DNA from 2 places in the Streptomyces sp. 4N124 genome. Region 1 is predicted to be linked to the other one. Evidence: riboswitches for the same ligand, from Rfam matches in the RefSeq annotation. Region 1 holds a riboswitch; the other holds the start of a gene.

Region 1 (7,626 bases):
GGCGGCCGCATGGCTCATCGGCTCCCTGCCGGCCGGGGCCCGGGTGCTGGACCTGGGATGCGGCACCGGGCTCCCGACCGCGCGCCAGCTGGCCAAGGCGGGCTTCGAAGTGGTCGGGGTGGACCTGTCGGACGGGATGCTCACGCTGGCCCGCGGCCATGTGCCCACCGGCCAGTTCCATCAGGCGGACATCGCGGACCTGCGGCCCGGCGGCCCCCTGGACCTCGGCCGCTTCGACGGCGTGGCCGCGTTCTTCTCCCTGCTCATGCTCCCGCGCGCGGAGATCCCCCTCGCCCTGCGCACCGTCCGTCATCTGCTGCGTCCGGGCGGCCTGCTCGCCCTGTCGATGGTGGAGGCCGACGTGGACGACTTCTCGATCCCCTTCATCGGAAGGAGCATCCGCGTCTCCGGCTACCTGAGGGACGAGCTGCGCGAGGTCGTCGAGACGGCGGGCTTCGAGATCGGCGACGAGTCCTCGTACACCTACGCTCCGGCGGTCGCCGACATCCAGCCCGAGGTACAGATCTTCCTGCACTGCCGGCGCACGCCCGACGGCTCCTGATCCGCTCGCTGGGGCGCGGGCCGCACGCCCGGAAGGACACGCATGACGAAGCAGCTCGGAACCGGTGACGACACCGGGGACCCTGCGCCCGGTGCGCAGGACCTCGCCGCTGTCATGCGTCGGCCGCAGCCGTCCGGCTCCGAGAACCGCGGCGTGACCGTGCGCCCGCCGGCCGCGGACGCTCCCGCCGGACGCGCACCGGGCGACGGACCGGACGTCACCCCGCCGCAGACCGACAGGCTCCGCTATCTCGACGCCGCGACCCGGCAGATCGCCCGCGGCATGAACCTCGACGAGACGCTGTACGAGCTGTGCCGCGCGGCCGTCCCGGCGTTCGCCGACACGGCGTTCGTCCACCTGTACGCTCCCCTGCCGGTCGGCGACGAGATCGGCGCGGCCCCCAAGATCCTGCGGCTGCACACCGTGGACCATGCTTCCCTTCGGGTCCCCGCCGGCCAGGGCGCCGAGTCACCCGCGCCGAGCGCGCACCCCCTCCAGGCGGCCGAGGTCGTACACCCGGCCGCCACCGGACTGCTCGCCAAGCTGCTGCAGGACGGACGGCCGGTGTTCGGCAACGACCCGGGCGTCGCCTCGGCGGCGGCCGAGTTGCTCGGGAGGGTGCACATACCCTGGTCGACACCCCCCGGGCGACGGCTGATCATCGCCCCGCTGCACGGCCGCAACCACGCCCTGGGCAGCGTCGTCCTGATCCGCGGACGCGACCGGCCCGACTTCACCGGCGACGACCTGCTGGTGGCCTCCCAGCTCGCCACCCACACCGCCCTCGGGCTGGACAAGGCGATGCTGTACGAGCGTGAGGCATCCGTCGCGGACACGTTGCAGCGCACGATGCTCCCGCCGTCGCTGCCGGAGCCGCCCGGGGTCCGGCTGGCCAGCCGCTATCTGCCGGCCTCGCGGACCGCGCAGGTCGGCGGGGACTGGTACGACGCGATCCCACTGCCCGGCAACCGCGTGGCCCTGGTGATCGGCGATGTGATGGGCCACTCCATGACCTCGGCCGCGATCATGGGCCAGCTGCGGACCAGCGTGCAGACCCTGGCCGGGCTCGATCTGCCGCCGGACGAGGTGCTGCACCACCTCGACGAGCAGGCGGGGCGCTTGGGCAGCGAGCACACGGCGACTTGTCTGTACGCGTTGTACGACCCCGTACTGCACCGGCTGATCGTGTCCAGCGCCGGCCACCTGCCGCCGGTGCTGCTGCGTCCCGACGGCACCGTGGAGGTGCTGAACGTCCCGCCCGGAGCGCCGATCGGTGTCGGCAGCGGCGGATTCGAGTCCGTCGAGACACACGCGCCGACCGGGGCGACGCTGCTGCTGTACACCGACGGCCTGGTCGAGTCCCGCGACTCGGACGTCATGACCGGCGTGGAGCGGCTGTGCGGCCGGCTGCGCGCGACCGGCCCGAAATCCGCGCCGCCGACCCTGGAAGACCTGTGCGACCAGGCGCTCGGCACCCTGGGCGCCGGTGGCCGGGACGACGACATCGCGCTGCTCGCGGCCCGGTTCGAGGGCATCCTGCCGGAGACCGTCGCCTACTGGTACATGGCTCCGCGCCCGCAGACCGCGCGCCAGGCCCGCCGGCTGACCCGCAGGACCCTGCACGGCTGGGACCTCGACGACCTGCTGGAGTCCACCGAGCTGATGGTCAGCGAGGTGGTGGCCAACGCCGTGCGCTTCGCCTCCCGCCCGATCACCCTGCGGCTGCTCTGCACGGACGTGCTGCGCTGCGAGGTCGGCGACGACTCACCCGCGGTGCCGAGGATGCGGCACGCCCGGCTCAGCGACGAGGGCGGGCGCGGGCTGTTCCTGGTCGACCAGCTGGCAGAGCGCTGGGGAGCAACTCGGGTGAGTACGGGCAAGGTTGTGTGGTTCGAGCAGCAACTGCCTCCCGCGGGTTAAGCTGGCCGACGCAGCTGGTTCGCCCCGTCAGCCAGGCGGGATGCGTCGCAAGAGGGAACCCGGTGAAATTCCGGGACTGCCCCGCAGCGGTGAACGGGAACGACCGCCGTCATACGCACTGGGTCCATGAAACGGCCCTGGGAAGCGACGGCCAGTAGATGTCTCCTCGTACGACGACGAGACGTGCCCGTGAGTCCGAAGACCTGCCAACTGCCCGTGCGCGAACCACTCGTGCGCGGACATCCCGGTGACCTCGAGGGCGGGTCGGCGTACCACCGAGCGAACGGCCAGTGGCCGTTGCCGTCCGGTTGGTCACCCTTCGCGTTCTCGTCCCGTCTCCGGGATCTCAGGGATTCATCTCGCGAAGGAGATCTCCGTGACAGGCAAGCCCGCAGCCGCGGCAGCACGGGCCACCGTGTACGGCTACCCCCGCCAGGGACAGCACCGGCAACTGAAGAAGGCGATCGAGGGCTACTGGAAGGGCCGCGTCACCGCCGACGCCCTCCGCGCCACCGCCGCCGAACTGCGCAGCGGCAACTGGCGGCAACTGGCCGGGGCCGGCATCCACGAGGTGCCGACCGGTGACTTCTCGTACTACGACCACGTCCTCGACACCACCGTCATGGTCGGCGCGATCCCCGAGCGGCACCGGCCCGCAGTCGAAGCGGACGCCCTGGACGGCTACTTCGCCATGGCGCGCGGCACCCAGGACGTGGCGCCGCTGGAGATGACGAAGTGGTTCGACACCAACTACCACTACCTGGTGCCGGAGTTGGGCCCGGACACGGTGTTCACCGCGAACTCCGCCAAGCAGGTCACCGAGCTGAAGGAAGCCCTCGCCCTCGGACTGACGGCGGCCCGACCGGTCCTGGTCGGCCCCGTCACCTACCTCCTGCTCGCCAAGCCCGCACCCGGCGTGGCCGCCGACTTCGACCCGATCACCCTCCTCGACCGGCTGCTGCCGGTGTACGCCGAGGTCCTCGCCGACCTGCGCGCCGCCGGCGCCGAGTGGGTGCCGCTGGACGAGCCCGCCCTCATCCAGGACCGCACCCCGGCCGAACTGGGCGCCGCCGAGCGGGCGTACCGGGATCTCGGCGCCCTCACCGGCCGGCCGAGGCTGCTGGTCGCCTCGTACTTCGACCGGCTCGGCGATGCGCTGCCGGTGCTGGCCAAGGCCCCGGTCGACGGGCTCGCGCTGGACTTCACCGAGGCCGCCGCCGCCAACCTGGACGACCTCGCCGCGGTCGGCGGGCTGCCCGGCAAGCGGCTGGTCGCCGGCGTGGTCAACGGCCGCAACATCTGGGTCAACGACCTGTCGGCGTCGCTCGCCACGCTCGGCACCCTGCTGGGCCTGGCCGATCGGGTCGACGTCGCGGCCTCCTGCTCCCTGCTGCACGTCCCCCTCGACACGGCGGCCGAGCGGGACATCGAGCCGCAGATCCTGCGCTGGCTCGCCTTCGCCCGGCAGAAGACCGCCGAGATCGTCACCCTCGCCGAGGGCCTCGCCCACGGCACCGACGCGATCACCGCCGAACTCGCCGCCAACCGCGCCGACCTGGCCTCCCGCGCCCACTCCCCCATCACCCGCGACCCGGCCGTACGGGACCGCGCCACGGCCGTCACCGCGGCCGACGCCCGCCGCTCCCAGCCGTACGCCGAGCGGGCCGCCGCCCAGCGGGCCCACCTCGGCCTGCCGCCACTGCCGACCACCACCATCGGCTCGTTCCCGCAGACCGGCGAACTGCGCACGGCACGCGCGCACTTGAAAGCGGGCCGGATCGACACGGCCGGCTACGAGGAGCGGATCAGGGCGGAGATCCAGGAGGTGATCTCCTTCCAGGAGAAGACCGGGCTTGACGTCCTGGTGCACGGCGAGCCCGAACGCAACGACATGGTCCAGTACTTCGCCGAGCAGCTCACCGGCTACCTCGCCACCCAGCACGGCTGGGTCCAGTCCTACGGCACCCGCTACGTCCGCCCGCCGATCCTGGCCGGCGACATCTCCCGTCCCGAGCCGATGACGGTGCGCTGGACGACGTATGCCCAGTCCCTCACCTCGCGCCCCGTCAAGGGCATGCTCACCGGCCCGGTCACCATGCTCGCCTGGTCCTTCGTCCGCGACGACCAGCCGCTCGGCGAGACGGCCCGACAGGTCGCGCTGGCGCTTCGCGACGAGGTGAACGACCTTGAGGCGGCGGGCACTTCGGTGATCCAGGTCGACGAACCGGCCCTGCGCGAGACCCTGCCGCTGCGCGCCGCCGACCACCGCGCCTACCTGGCCTGGGCCACGGAGGCGTTCCGCCTCACCACCAGCGGCGTGCGCCCGGACACGCAGATCCACACCCACATGTGCTATGCCGAGTTCGGCGACATCGTCCAGGCCATCGACGACCTCGACGCGGACGTCATCAGCCTGGAGGCGGCCCGCTCCCATATGCAGGTCGCCCGCGAACTCGCCGGCCACGGCTATCCGCGCGAGGCCGGACCCGGCGTGTACGACATCCACTCCCCGCGCGTGCCGAGCGCCGAGGAGGCGGCCGAACTCCTGCGCACCGGCCTGAAGGCGATCCCCGCCGACCGGCTGTGGGTCAACCCCGACTGCGGCCTGAAGACCCGCGCCTGGCCGGAGACCCGTGCCTCGCTGGAGAACCTGGTCGCCGCGGCCCACACGGTCCGCGCCGAACTGCCCACGCCCTGACGACCTGCCTCCCACCGGCCGGGGCCGCACCGCGCGCCCCGGCCGGGTTCAGCGCACGACCCCGCAGCAGAGGTGAATGCGCATATCGGGACGAATGGATTTCGCTACAAGTTCCGAAATTATTCGTGACGGGTGCGCCACTTGGCCGAAATGCGCGCTCCATACCTTCCTGGAATCGCACCTCTGCCCTCAGTGCCTTCAGGAGACAGGAGCCCCCGCGTGCCCCATTCCCTGCGCCGCGGCGCCCTTCGGCTGACCGCCGGTATAGCGCTCATCTGCACCTTCGCCCTTGCGGGCTGCGGGCGCGGCGGTGACACCGCCGCGACGGGCACCGCCGAGCCCGTCGACGACTCTCCGGCCACCGGCAGCGTCGATGTCTGGGCCGCCCAGGGCGACGCCGATGTGCTCGAGAAGGTCATCGAGCCCTTCAAGGCCGACAACCCCGACGTCAAGGTCAATTTCACGCTGATCCCGAACGGCGAGTACTACACCAAGCTCCAGTCGGCGGTCGCGGCGGGCAAGGGACCCGATGTCGCCCAGTTCTTCCCCGAGTCGCAGGCGCAGTTCCTCGACCCGTCGATCCTGCGGCCCGTGCCGGACGGACTCGTCGACAAGGGCAGCTTCTTCAAGAGTCTCTGGGACGCCGGTGTCGCGAAGAACGTGGCCTATACGGTCCCCTGGTACGCCTACACCTACGCGCTCGTCTACCGCTCCGACCTCGCCGACAAGGCGGGCGTGAAGGCGCCGACGACATGGACGGACACGGTTCCCTTCCTGAAGGCGATGCAGGACGCCGGCGCGGTACGTGGCCTCGGGGCCGACATCGGCTGGGACAACTTCAACGGCCAGGACGTCGCGATGTACGCCTGGCAGGCCGGCGGCTCGCTGTTCTCCTCCGACGGCAAGTGGACCCTGGACACACCGGAGATGGCCGAGGCGATCAAGTACAACGCGTCGTTCTTCACCTCGGGCGCCGCCGACACCAGCACGCCCACCTTCCTGGACGCCCAGCCGTACTTCACCTCCGGCAAGACCGCTTCGATGATCACGGGCCCTTGGGTCATCGGCCAGCTCGACAAGGCCGCGGGCAACGACGGCTGGACGGCGTCCCACGTCGCCACCGCGCCCCTGCCGGCCGGGGACTCGAGCGGCGCCTCCTTCTCCGCCGGGGGCAGTTGGGGCGTACTCGCCGACAGCGACAACGCGGACACGTCCTGGAAGTTCGTCCGCCACCTCGCGGAGCCGAGCACCCAGGTCGCGCAGTACAAGGCATACAGCTCGCTGCCGGCCGTCATCTCCGCCTGGGACGACCCGGCCATCGCGGACCAGCCGCTGCTGGACGCCTTCTTCACGCAGATGAAGAACACCCGGGCGTTCCCCCAGGTGACCACCTGGCAGCAGGTAGCGACCCGGCTGGGCAAGGAGATCGAGGCCGTGGCCAAGGGCACGGAGAGCGCGGAGAAGGCCGCCGCGAACGTGCAGGCGTACGCCGAGAGCGTCGGCACCGGTGCGGAGTGATCCACGGATGACCACCGGCATCGTCAACGTGCGCCGCCGCCGGGGCGGCGGCGCCCGGCGAACGGCTGTCGCCTGGCTGTTCCTGGCACCGTTCACCGTCGTCTTCCTGCTCTACACGGCGCTCCCCACCGTCGCCGCGCTCGGGTTCAGCCTCACCGATCTGCGGGGCACGGATCTGCGGCATCCGTTCGCGGTCGACTTCACGGGTGTGGAGAACTATCTCCGGCTGTTCCGGGACCAGAGTTTCCTGCGGGACCTCGTGAACACCGCCGTCTTCGTGGCCGTCGGCGTGCCGCTGACCATGGGGACCGGGTTCGCGCTGGCCCTGGCGCTGAATTCCGGCATCCGGCGACTGCGCGGAGTGTTCCGCACGGTCTTCTTCGCACCGGTCGTCACCAACGTCGTGGCGGTCGCCCTGATCTGGCAGTACGCCTTCAACGACGGCGGCACCGTCAACAAGGTGCTCGGCGCCGTCGGCTTCGCCGGACCGAACTGGCTGGACGACCCGAACCTGGCCATGCCCGTGGTCATCCTGCTGGGCATCTGGCGCAACTTCGGCATCGCGATGGTGCTGTTCCTCGCCGGTCTGCAGGCGATTCCCCGAGACGTGTACGAGGCCGCCGCGCTCGACGGGGCGGGCCGGTGGCGGCAGTTGAGGCACATCACCCTGCCACTGCTGCTGCCCACCCTCCTGCTGGTCTCGGTGCTGCTGACCGTCTTCTTCCTCCAGGTGTTCGACGAGCCGTATCTGCTCACGGACGGCGGCCCGCTCGGTTCCACCGAGTCCGTGGCGCTGTACACCTACCACCAGTTCGGGGCGGGGGAGTTGGGGATGTCGTCCGCCGCGTCCTTCGTGATGCTCGTGCTCGTGGCCGTGGTGAGTCTAGTCCAGTTCCGACTGCTGAGGTCCCGCACATGACCGCCGTCG
Region 2 (7,626 bases), on a different contig from region 1:
GCAGCAGCCCCGCACCCATCGTGAACCAGCCCATCGCCAGCATTTGGAACGGCATCCACGGGCCCACCCCACCCGTGAGCAGCGCCGACGCGAACATGGTCACCGAGCCGAGGACGAAGCCGAAGCCGGGGCCGAGGACGCGGCCGCTCAGCACCATGAGGAAGAACATCGGCTCCAGGCCGGCCGTCCCGGCACCGAGGGGACGCAGGGCCGCGCCGGTCGCGGCCAGCACACCCAGCATCGCCACCGCCTTCGGTCCGAGCCCCGACTCGGAGATCGTCGCCGCCACGACCGCGACGAGGAGCACCAGCAGGCCCGCGAACAGCCAAGGGGCGTCCTGGGCGTGAGCGCTGACCTGGGAGGTGGGCGGCGCGAGGAAGGGCCAGCCGAAGGCGATCACTCCGACCGCGCTGACGAGGGCGAGGGCGGTGAGGGAGCGGGGGCCGAGGGGGACCACTCGTGTCATGCCAGGGCCTCCCTCACCTGCGTGACCGTGAGCCACCGCTGTGGGGCCAGGATCTTCGTGACCTGCGGGGCGAAGGAGGGGGACGACACGACGACCTCCGCCGTCGGGCCGTCGGCGATCACCTCGCCCTCGGCCAGGAGGACCACCCGGTGCGCGAGTTCGGCGGCGAGTTCCACGTCGTGGGTGGCGAGGATGATCGCGTGGCCCTGCGCGGCCAGTTCGCGCAGGAGCGTGACCAGGCGGGCCTTCGCCGCGTAGTCGAGGCCGCGGGTCGGCTCGTCGAGGAGGAGGAGTGAGGGGCGGGCGGTGAGGACGACCGCCAGCGCGAGCGTCAGACGCTGGCCCTCGGACAGGTCGCGCGGGTGCGTGTCGTCCGGGATGCCGGGGAGGAGTTCGGAGACGAGGGTGCGACAGGTGCCGGGCGCTGCGCCGGCGTCGGTGTCTGCGGCTGTGCACTCGCCGGCGACCGTGTCTGCGTAGAGGAGGTCTCGGGGTTCCTGGGGGACCAGGCCGACGGCTCCGCCGGTGGTGACGGATCCCTCCGTGGGTTTTACGAGGCCGACGAGGGTGTTGAGGAGGGTGGATTTTCCGGCGCCGTTGCGGCCCATGAGGGCGATGGTTTCGCCGGGGGAGACGGTGAGGGTGATGTGGTGCAGGGCGTGGATGTGGTCGCGGGTTACGGAGAGGGCTTGTACGTCGGCTGCGTAGGGGGATTGGGGGGTGGGGGTGCGTTTGCGGCGGAACCAGCCGTGGGGGGTGCGGGCGCCCAATGGGGTGGGGGGTGTGGGTTGTTGGCGGGCGCGGGTGCGTTGTGGCTGGTCGCGCAGTTCCCCGCGCCCCTTGACAGCGATGCTGTCCCGTCCTTCAAGCCGTTGCCGTAGGTCCGCCGCCCGCCGGCGTGCGTCTCGGACCGTCAGGGGGAGTGGGGTCCAGTCCGCCAGGCGGCCCAGGGCTACGACCGGCGGATACACCGGGGATATGGCCATCACCTCGGCCGGGGTGCCGAGGAGCGGGGTGGCGCCGGGGGCGGGGAGGAGGGCGATCTGGTCGGCGTACTGGACGACTCGCTCCAGGCGGTGTTCGGCCATGAGGACGGTCGTGCCGAGGTCGTGGACCAGGCGTTGCAGGACCGCGAGGACTTCCTCGGCGGCTGCCGGGTCTAGGGCGGAGGTCGGTTCGTCCAGGACGAGGACCTTTGGGTGGGGGGTGAGGACCGAGCCGATGGCGACGCGTTGCTGCTGGCCGCCGGAGAGGGTGGAGATGGGGCGGTCGCGGAGGTCGGCGAGGCCCAGCAGGTCCAGGGTTTCCTCGACCCGGCGGCGCATCACGTCCGGGGCCAGGCCCAACGACTCCATGCCGTAGGCGAGTTCGTCCTCGACGATGTCCGTCAAGAAGTGGGAGAGGGGATCCTGGCCAACCGTGCCGACCACGTCGGCGAGTTCGCGCGGCTTGTGGGTGCGGGTGTCGCGGCCGGCCACCGTGACCCGGCCGCGCAGGGTGCCGCCGGTGAAGTGCGGGACGAGGCCGCTGACCGTGCCGAGGACGGTCGACTTGCCGACGCCGGACGGGCCGACGAGCAGGACCAGTTCGCCCTCGGGGACCTCGAAGTCGACGCCCGTGACGGTGGGTTCGGCCGCTCCGTCGTACGTCACGGAGACATCGTCGAAGCGGATCATGGATTTTCCTTTGGAGCGGGGACCAGGAAAGCGGGGAGCAGGGCGAGGAGTACGGCTGCCGCGGGCCAGAGGGGGAGGGTGGGGGCGACCAGGGGGACGAGGCCCGGGTGGAGTGCGGCCGGGTCATGGGTCCCGGCGAGGGTGAGGGCCGCGGCCACGGCCACGCCGGATGCGGTGACCAGCCAGGCCTGCGCGCCCCACGGGTCCGGGCGGTAGCGGGTGCGCGGGGAGCGGCGGCCACCGAGGTGGAGTCCGGCGAGGGCCGCGGCGACTCCGGCGAGCAGCACCGGGAGGCCGTATGTGCCGCCTTCGGCGGTGAGGAGTCCGTACGTTCCCGCGCAGACGCCGAGCAGGCCGCCGAGGGTGAGGGCGGTGGTCGTACGGCGGACGGCGGGCGGGACGTCGGCGGTACGGCCGTAGCCGCGGGCGTCCATCGCGGCGGCGAGGGCGACGGAGCGTTCCAACGCGCCCTCCAGGACGGGGAGTCCGACGGTGGCGAGGCCCCGGATGCCCCTGTCGGGGCGGCCACGCAGACGGCGGGCGGCGCGGCGGCGCTGGACGTCGGCGATGAGGTTCGGCGCGAAGGTGAGGGCTACGACCACTGCGACGCCCATCTCGTACAGCGCGCCCGGGAGGGACTTGAGGAGACGGGACGGGTTGGCGAGGGCGTTCGCCGCGCCCACGCAGATGAGGAGCGTGGCGAGGCGCAGGCCGTCGTAGAGGGCGGCGAGGAGGGACTCCGCCGTGACCTTTCCGCCCAGGCGGATGCCCTGTGCCCAGTCCGGGAGGGGGATTTCGGGGAGGGTGAGGAGGGTGTGCGTGCCGGGGATGGGGGAGCCGAGGGCGATCGCGAAGAGGAGGCGGATGGCTATGACGGCGAGGGCGAGTTTGACGAAGGCGGTGTAGGAGCGGGCGGTGGGGGTGTTGGCGCGGCAGGTGGCTACGACGTAGGCGGATGTGGCGATGAGGAGGGTGAGGAGGAGGGGGTTGGTGGTGCGGGTGGCGGCGGTGCCGAGGGAGAGGGACCAGAGCCACCAGGCGCCGGGGTGGAGTTGGGGGCGGGGTCGGTGGCGGGGGGTGGGTTCGCTTACCGGCGCTGGCCGGGTGCCGCCTGCGCCCACCCGTGCCGCCCCAGCGGCACGACTGCCCGCAGGCTCCGCAGATTGGCGACTAGCCATTCCGGCGCCGCCTTGCTTGCCACACCGCCGCTGCGCCCAGCAAGGCCACCACCCCCGCGCCCGCCAGCAGTCCCACCGACGGACCGCCGTCCTTCTTGCCCTCTGCCTTGCCCTCTGTCTCTGTCGGTTTCGAGGTGCTGTTGTTCTCCCTCGTCACCGGCTCCCCGCACCCCGTCTTCGGATAGCCCGCGATGGCGCAGAGGAGGGCGTTGGTGTTGTAGCGGAGGGGTTTGGCGACCGTGGCCAGGGCCTCGGCGGTGGTGGCGTCGGGGGAGACCACCGCGCAAGCCCTACGGGGCTGTGGTGGGGTTTCTCGTCGGGGCGCGTCCGTCGCCGTACCGAAGTCGAGGACCAGGGCGATCCGCTTCTTGCCGTCCTTCGGTGGGGTGTTGGCGCAGATCGAGGCGAAGTCGGCGGTGCCGCGGGGCTTGGTCGCGTCTGCCGAGTCCTCGCTCACGGCGAAGCGGAAGCCCTGGACGTCGCCGTCGGAGGGGACTGCGGTGGACGGGCCCTGCGTGGCGTACGTCCACGTGTTTCCGTCCCGGTCCCAGAACGACCAGTAGCGGTAGCCGACGGCTTGCGCCTGCCCGGTGCCCAGGGCCAGGACGAGCAACGTCAGCAGCAGGGCCGCGGCACGGCGGAGCCTCACCGCTGCTGCCTCTTGGTGCGGCCGCTGAGCAGGAAGCCGATGCCGATACCGGCGACGAGACCGACGCCGACGATCCACCAGACGTTGGAGGAGGAGTCGTCGTCGCTCTCCTCGGCGGGCGCGGCGGCCTGGTCGGTGGTCTGCGGGGCCGGGCCCGTCGCGTTGAGCTGCTTGACCAGGTCCGTGCCGCCGAAGTCGCGGGGGTCGGTGCCTGTGGCGTGGGCGGCGAGGATCAGCTGGGCGTAGGCGGCGGGGCCGTTCTGCTTGGCCCAGGCCGCGGAGTTCTGCTTGAGCCAGGTCAGCGGCTTCTGCGCCGCCTTCGGGCCGCCCGTCACGGCGAGGGCGACGACCGCGTCCGCGGTGTTGCCGTAGTCGGGCTGGTCCTCGGCGCCGGCGAGCGCGGACTTCAGGTAGCCGTCCTTGCGTACCGTCTCGGCCAGGTAGGACGCGCCGTTGGCGGCGGCCTGGTCCGGGGTGGGTCGGGTGGCGTCGGCGCAGGTGAGGTCCGTGTCGGCGGCGGTCTTCGCCGACTCCATGCTCATGCCCTTCATGCCGACCACGGCCGCCGCCGTCGCATCCGCGTTGGCGGTCAGCTTGCCCTTCTTGTCCGGCTGGTAGGCGAAGGCGCCGCCGTCGGCGCACGGCAGGGCCAGCTCGCGCAGGGCGTCGTAGGGCGACTTGCCGCCGGTCACCGCGGTATCGGGGTCCTGGCCGGTGGCGTTGAGGGCGCCGATGGCGACGGAGGTCGAGTTGGCGTCGCTGGGTCCGCCGGGGGTGTAGCCCCAGCCGCCGTCCTTGTTCTGCACGGACTTCAGCCACTGCGCCGCCTTCACGGCGACGTCCATGTGATCGCCGTCACCGGCCAGGGACAGGGCCTGGGCCGCGGCGGCCGTGCTGTTGGTGTCGACCATGACCTTGGCGTCACAGGCCTTGGCGGGCTCGGCGCGGAAGGCCGCGAACGCCCCGTTCTCGCACTGCTGCCCGAGCAGCCAGTCGATGGCCTGGGCCGCGGGCTTCACGTCCGACTTGATCTGCGCGATCAGGGCCAGTGACTGGCGCCAGACACCGTCGTACGTCGGGTCGGTGCTGCCGTACAGCCCGTCCGGTACCGCTGCCGACGGGGAGGGGGACGGGGCGGCGACGGCGGGCGTGGCCGCGCCGATCGCGACGAGGGCGGCCAGGACCGCGGCGCTGCGGCGGACGTTCATGATCGGCGGGTGCCTCTCCCTGCAGGGAGCCGGGCAGCACGGGACACCCCGGGCGGCTCGGCTCCGTATACCTCGACGGTGCCGTGCACCGGCCGGTTGCCGGTACACCTGAGCCGGTCACGATCCGCACGGGGCAGTCCGGCTCACCGGCTTTCGACGACCGGTTCACGGTTGCGGGTCAGCGCCGGATTTGCACCGGCTTCCCCCCGTACGGGTGTGATGACGACCTGCCCACTCTACCGGCCCGTACGCGAACGGCTGAGGGGCGGCTGTGCGCCGGGCTAGGTTCGGCGCATGCAGCCACCGGGGAGACTGCTCGGCTCCGGCCGTGACGCCGACGTGTACGAGATCGACGCGGCGTGGGTCCTGCGCCGCAGCCGGCAGGGGTGGGGGAACGCGGCGGCCGAGGGCGCCGTGATGGAGCACGTGCGCGCGTACGGCTACCCGGTCCCGCAGGTGCGCCTGTCCGACTCCTCACGTACCGACCTGGTGATGGAACGCCTGTCGGGCCCGACGATGCTGGAGGCGTGCGTCGCCGGTTCGCTGGGTCCGGAGCAGGCCGGCGCAATCCTCGCCCGCCTCCTCCGCGACCTGCACACCATCCCCGCCCGCCGCTCCGAGACGGCCCGCATCCTCCACCTCGACCTGCACCCCGAGAACGTCATCCTCACCGCCGACGGCCCCCGAGTGATCGACTGGACCAACACGGAGGAGGGCGACCCGGCGCTGGACTGGGCCATCTCGTCGACGATCCTCGCCCAGGTCGCCGTCGCCGACACCCCCCTCGCCGCCCCCGCCACCACCCTGCTCACCGCCCTCCTCACCGACCCCTCCCACCTCACGGAGGACGCCCTGACAGAGGCCCGGCGACGGCGCGCGGCCAACCCGACGATGAGCCTTCGGGAGGTCGAACTCCTCGGCGACGCAGAGGCGTTGATCCGGTCGCTCATGCTCTAGGCGTCGGCCCGGCGAAGGCGAGGAAGAGGGTCCGGGAGGCCAGCAGCCAGGTGCCTTCGGCGGACCTGCGGAAGGCGTCTTCATAGTGGCCGACCTGGACCGGGGGACCCGCCGGTGCCATGCCGCCCTTGTGGCCGTCGATGCGGTGGGTGGTGAAGTACGAGGTTGCGGTCGCCGCGTCCGGGGAGGTCACCGTCACCAGGATGTTGGTCATCATGCGGCGGGACAGTCGGTCGGCGGGGCGGGAGCAGAAGTACTCCCGCAATGCGTCCCGTCCCTCGATCAGCCGCTCGCCCTCCGGCCACTCCCACCTGCCGTCCTCGGTGAACAGGTCGGCGACGGACGACGGTTCACCGAGGTCGAGGCGGTGGACGAAGTCGATGATCAGGCGTTCACAGGCGCGCTCGGCAGCCAGAAGGTCATCCATGGTCATCAACCAAACCTACGCACGCCGGCAGCTCACACCGCCACATACGCCACCGGATCCGTCCCCGTCACCGCCTCCGCCCGTCCCAGCTTCACCAGCCTGCGCAGATGGGCCTCCGCCTCCGACACGGCGATGTTCCTGGAGCCGTACGGGATCTGGTCCCAGGGGCGGTTCCACTCCATGCGTACGGCGAGTTGCCAGGGGGTGAGGGGTTCGGCGAGGAGGGTGAGGAGGCTGGTGAGGCGGTCCTCGTGGTGGGTGAGCAACTCCCGTACGCGGGCGGGTGCGTCGGTGAAGGTGTGCTGGTGGGCGGGGAGGACCTCGGCGGGGGCCAGGCGGCCCACGCGTTCGAGGGAGTCGAGGTAGTCGCCGAGGGGGTCGGTGACGGTGGCGTCGTCGGGATCCTCGTACAGGCCGATGTGCGGGGTGATCTCGGGGAGCAGGTGGTCGCCGGAGAACAGGCGGCCGTGGCCCGGGAGTTGGGAGGGGTGTTCCTCTTCCAGGTGCAGGCATACATGGCCCGGTGTGTGGCCCGGCGTCCAGATCGCGCGCAGGCGGCGGCCGGGGAGGTCGAGGAGTTCGCCGGGGACGATCTCGCGGTCGGGCAGGGCGGGGGAGAGGCCGGGGACGCCGGAGCGGAGGCGTGGGGTGCGCAGGGGCGCGATGTGTTCCTCGGGGGCGCCGACCGCGGTGAGTTTGCCGGTCATGTACGAGGCCCAGCGCCCGGGACCGGTCGAGCGGGCCCGTCGTACGAGTGCCGTGTCCGCCTCGTGCATCGCGATCCACGCACCGGACGCCTCACGGACCTTGGCGGACAGGCCGTGGTGGTCGGGGTGGTGATGCGTGATGACCACGCCGTGAATGCCGGCCGGTGAAGTCCCGCATGCCGCGAGCCCGTCGGCGAGCGTGTCCCACGACGTCGGGTCGTCCCAGCCGGTGTCGATCAGAACCGGTCCGCGGTCGGTGTCGACGACGTACACGAGCGTGTGCCCGAGGGGGTTGTCGGGGATGGGGACCTGGATCGACCGCACGCCACCGCCGTGATCGGACACCTGCGCCATGAGC

The links. Region 1 has a riboswitch for cobalamin ahead of metE (5-methyltetrahydropteroyltriglutamate--homocysteine S-methyltransferase). Riboswitches for the same ligand answer to the same signal wherever they lie in the genome.
Region 2: another riboswitch for cobalamin. It lies ahead of ACTWQO_RS39105 (prenyltransferase/squalene oxidase repeat-containing protein); the one in region 1 lies ahead of metE (5-methyltetrahydropteroyltriglutamate--homocysteine S-methyltransferase).

What each region holds. Positions count from the first base shown of each region.
Region 1 covers NZ_JBQQBS010000011.1:32,639-40,264, reverse strand. The annotation lists gene ACTWQO_RS13840 (class I SAM-dependent DNA methyltransferase) at 1-562, shown strand, start outside; gene ACTWQO_RS13835 (SpoIIE family protein phosphatase) at 605-2,482, shown strand; cobalamin riboswitch at 2,481-2,707, shown strand; gene metE (5-methyltetrahydropteroyltriglutamate--homocysteine S-methyltransferase) at 2,859-5,180, shown strand; gene ACTWQO_RS13825 (extracellular solute-binding protein) at 5,400-6,698, shown strand; gene ACTWQO_RS13820 (carbohydrate ABC transporter permease) at 6,706-7,617, shown strand; gene ACTWQO_RS13815 (carbohydrate ABC transporter permease) at 7,614-7,626, shown strand, end outside.
Region 2 covers NZ_JBQQBS010000058.1:56,248-63,873, forward strand. The annotation lists gene ACTWQO_RS39085 (ECF transporter S component) at 1-466, opposite strand, end outside; gene ACTWQO_RS39090 (ABC transporter ATP-binding protein) at 463-2,142, opposite strand; gene ACTWQO_RS39095 (energy-coupling factor transporter transmembrane component T) at 2,139-3,263, opposite strand; gene ACTWQO_RS39100 (SCO2322 family protein) at 3,313-3,969, opposite strand; gene ACTWQO_RS39105 (prenyltransferase/squalene oxidase repeat-containing protein) at 3,966-5,177, opposite strand; cobalamin riboswitch at 5,297-5,423, opposite strand; gene ACTWQO_RS39110 (phosphotransferase) at 5,472-6,134, shown strand; gene ACTWQO_RS39115 (nuclear transport factor 2 family protein) at 6,124-6,567, opposite strand; gene ACTWQO_RS39120 (MBL fold metallo-hydrolase) at 6,594-7,622, opposite strand.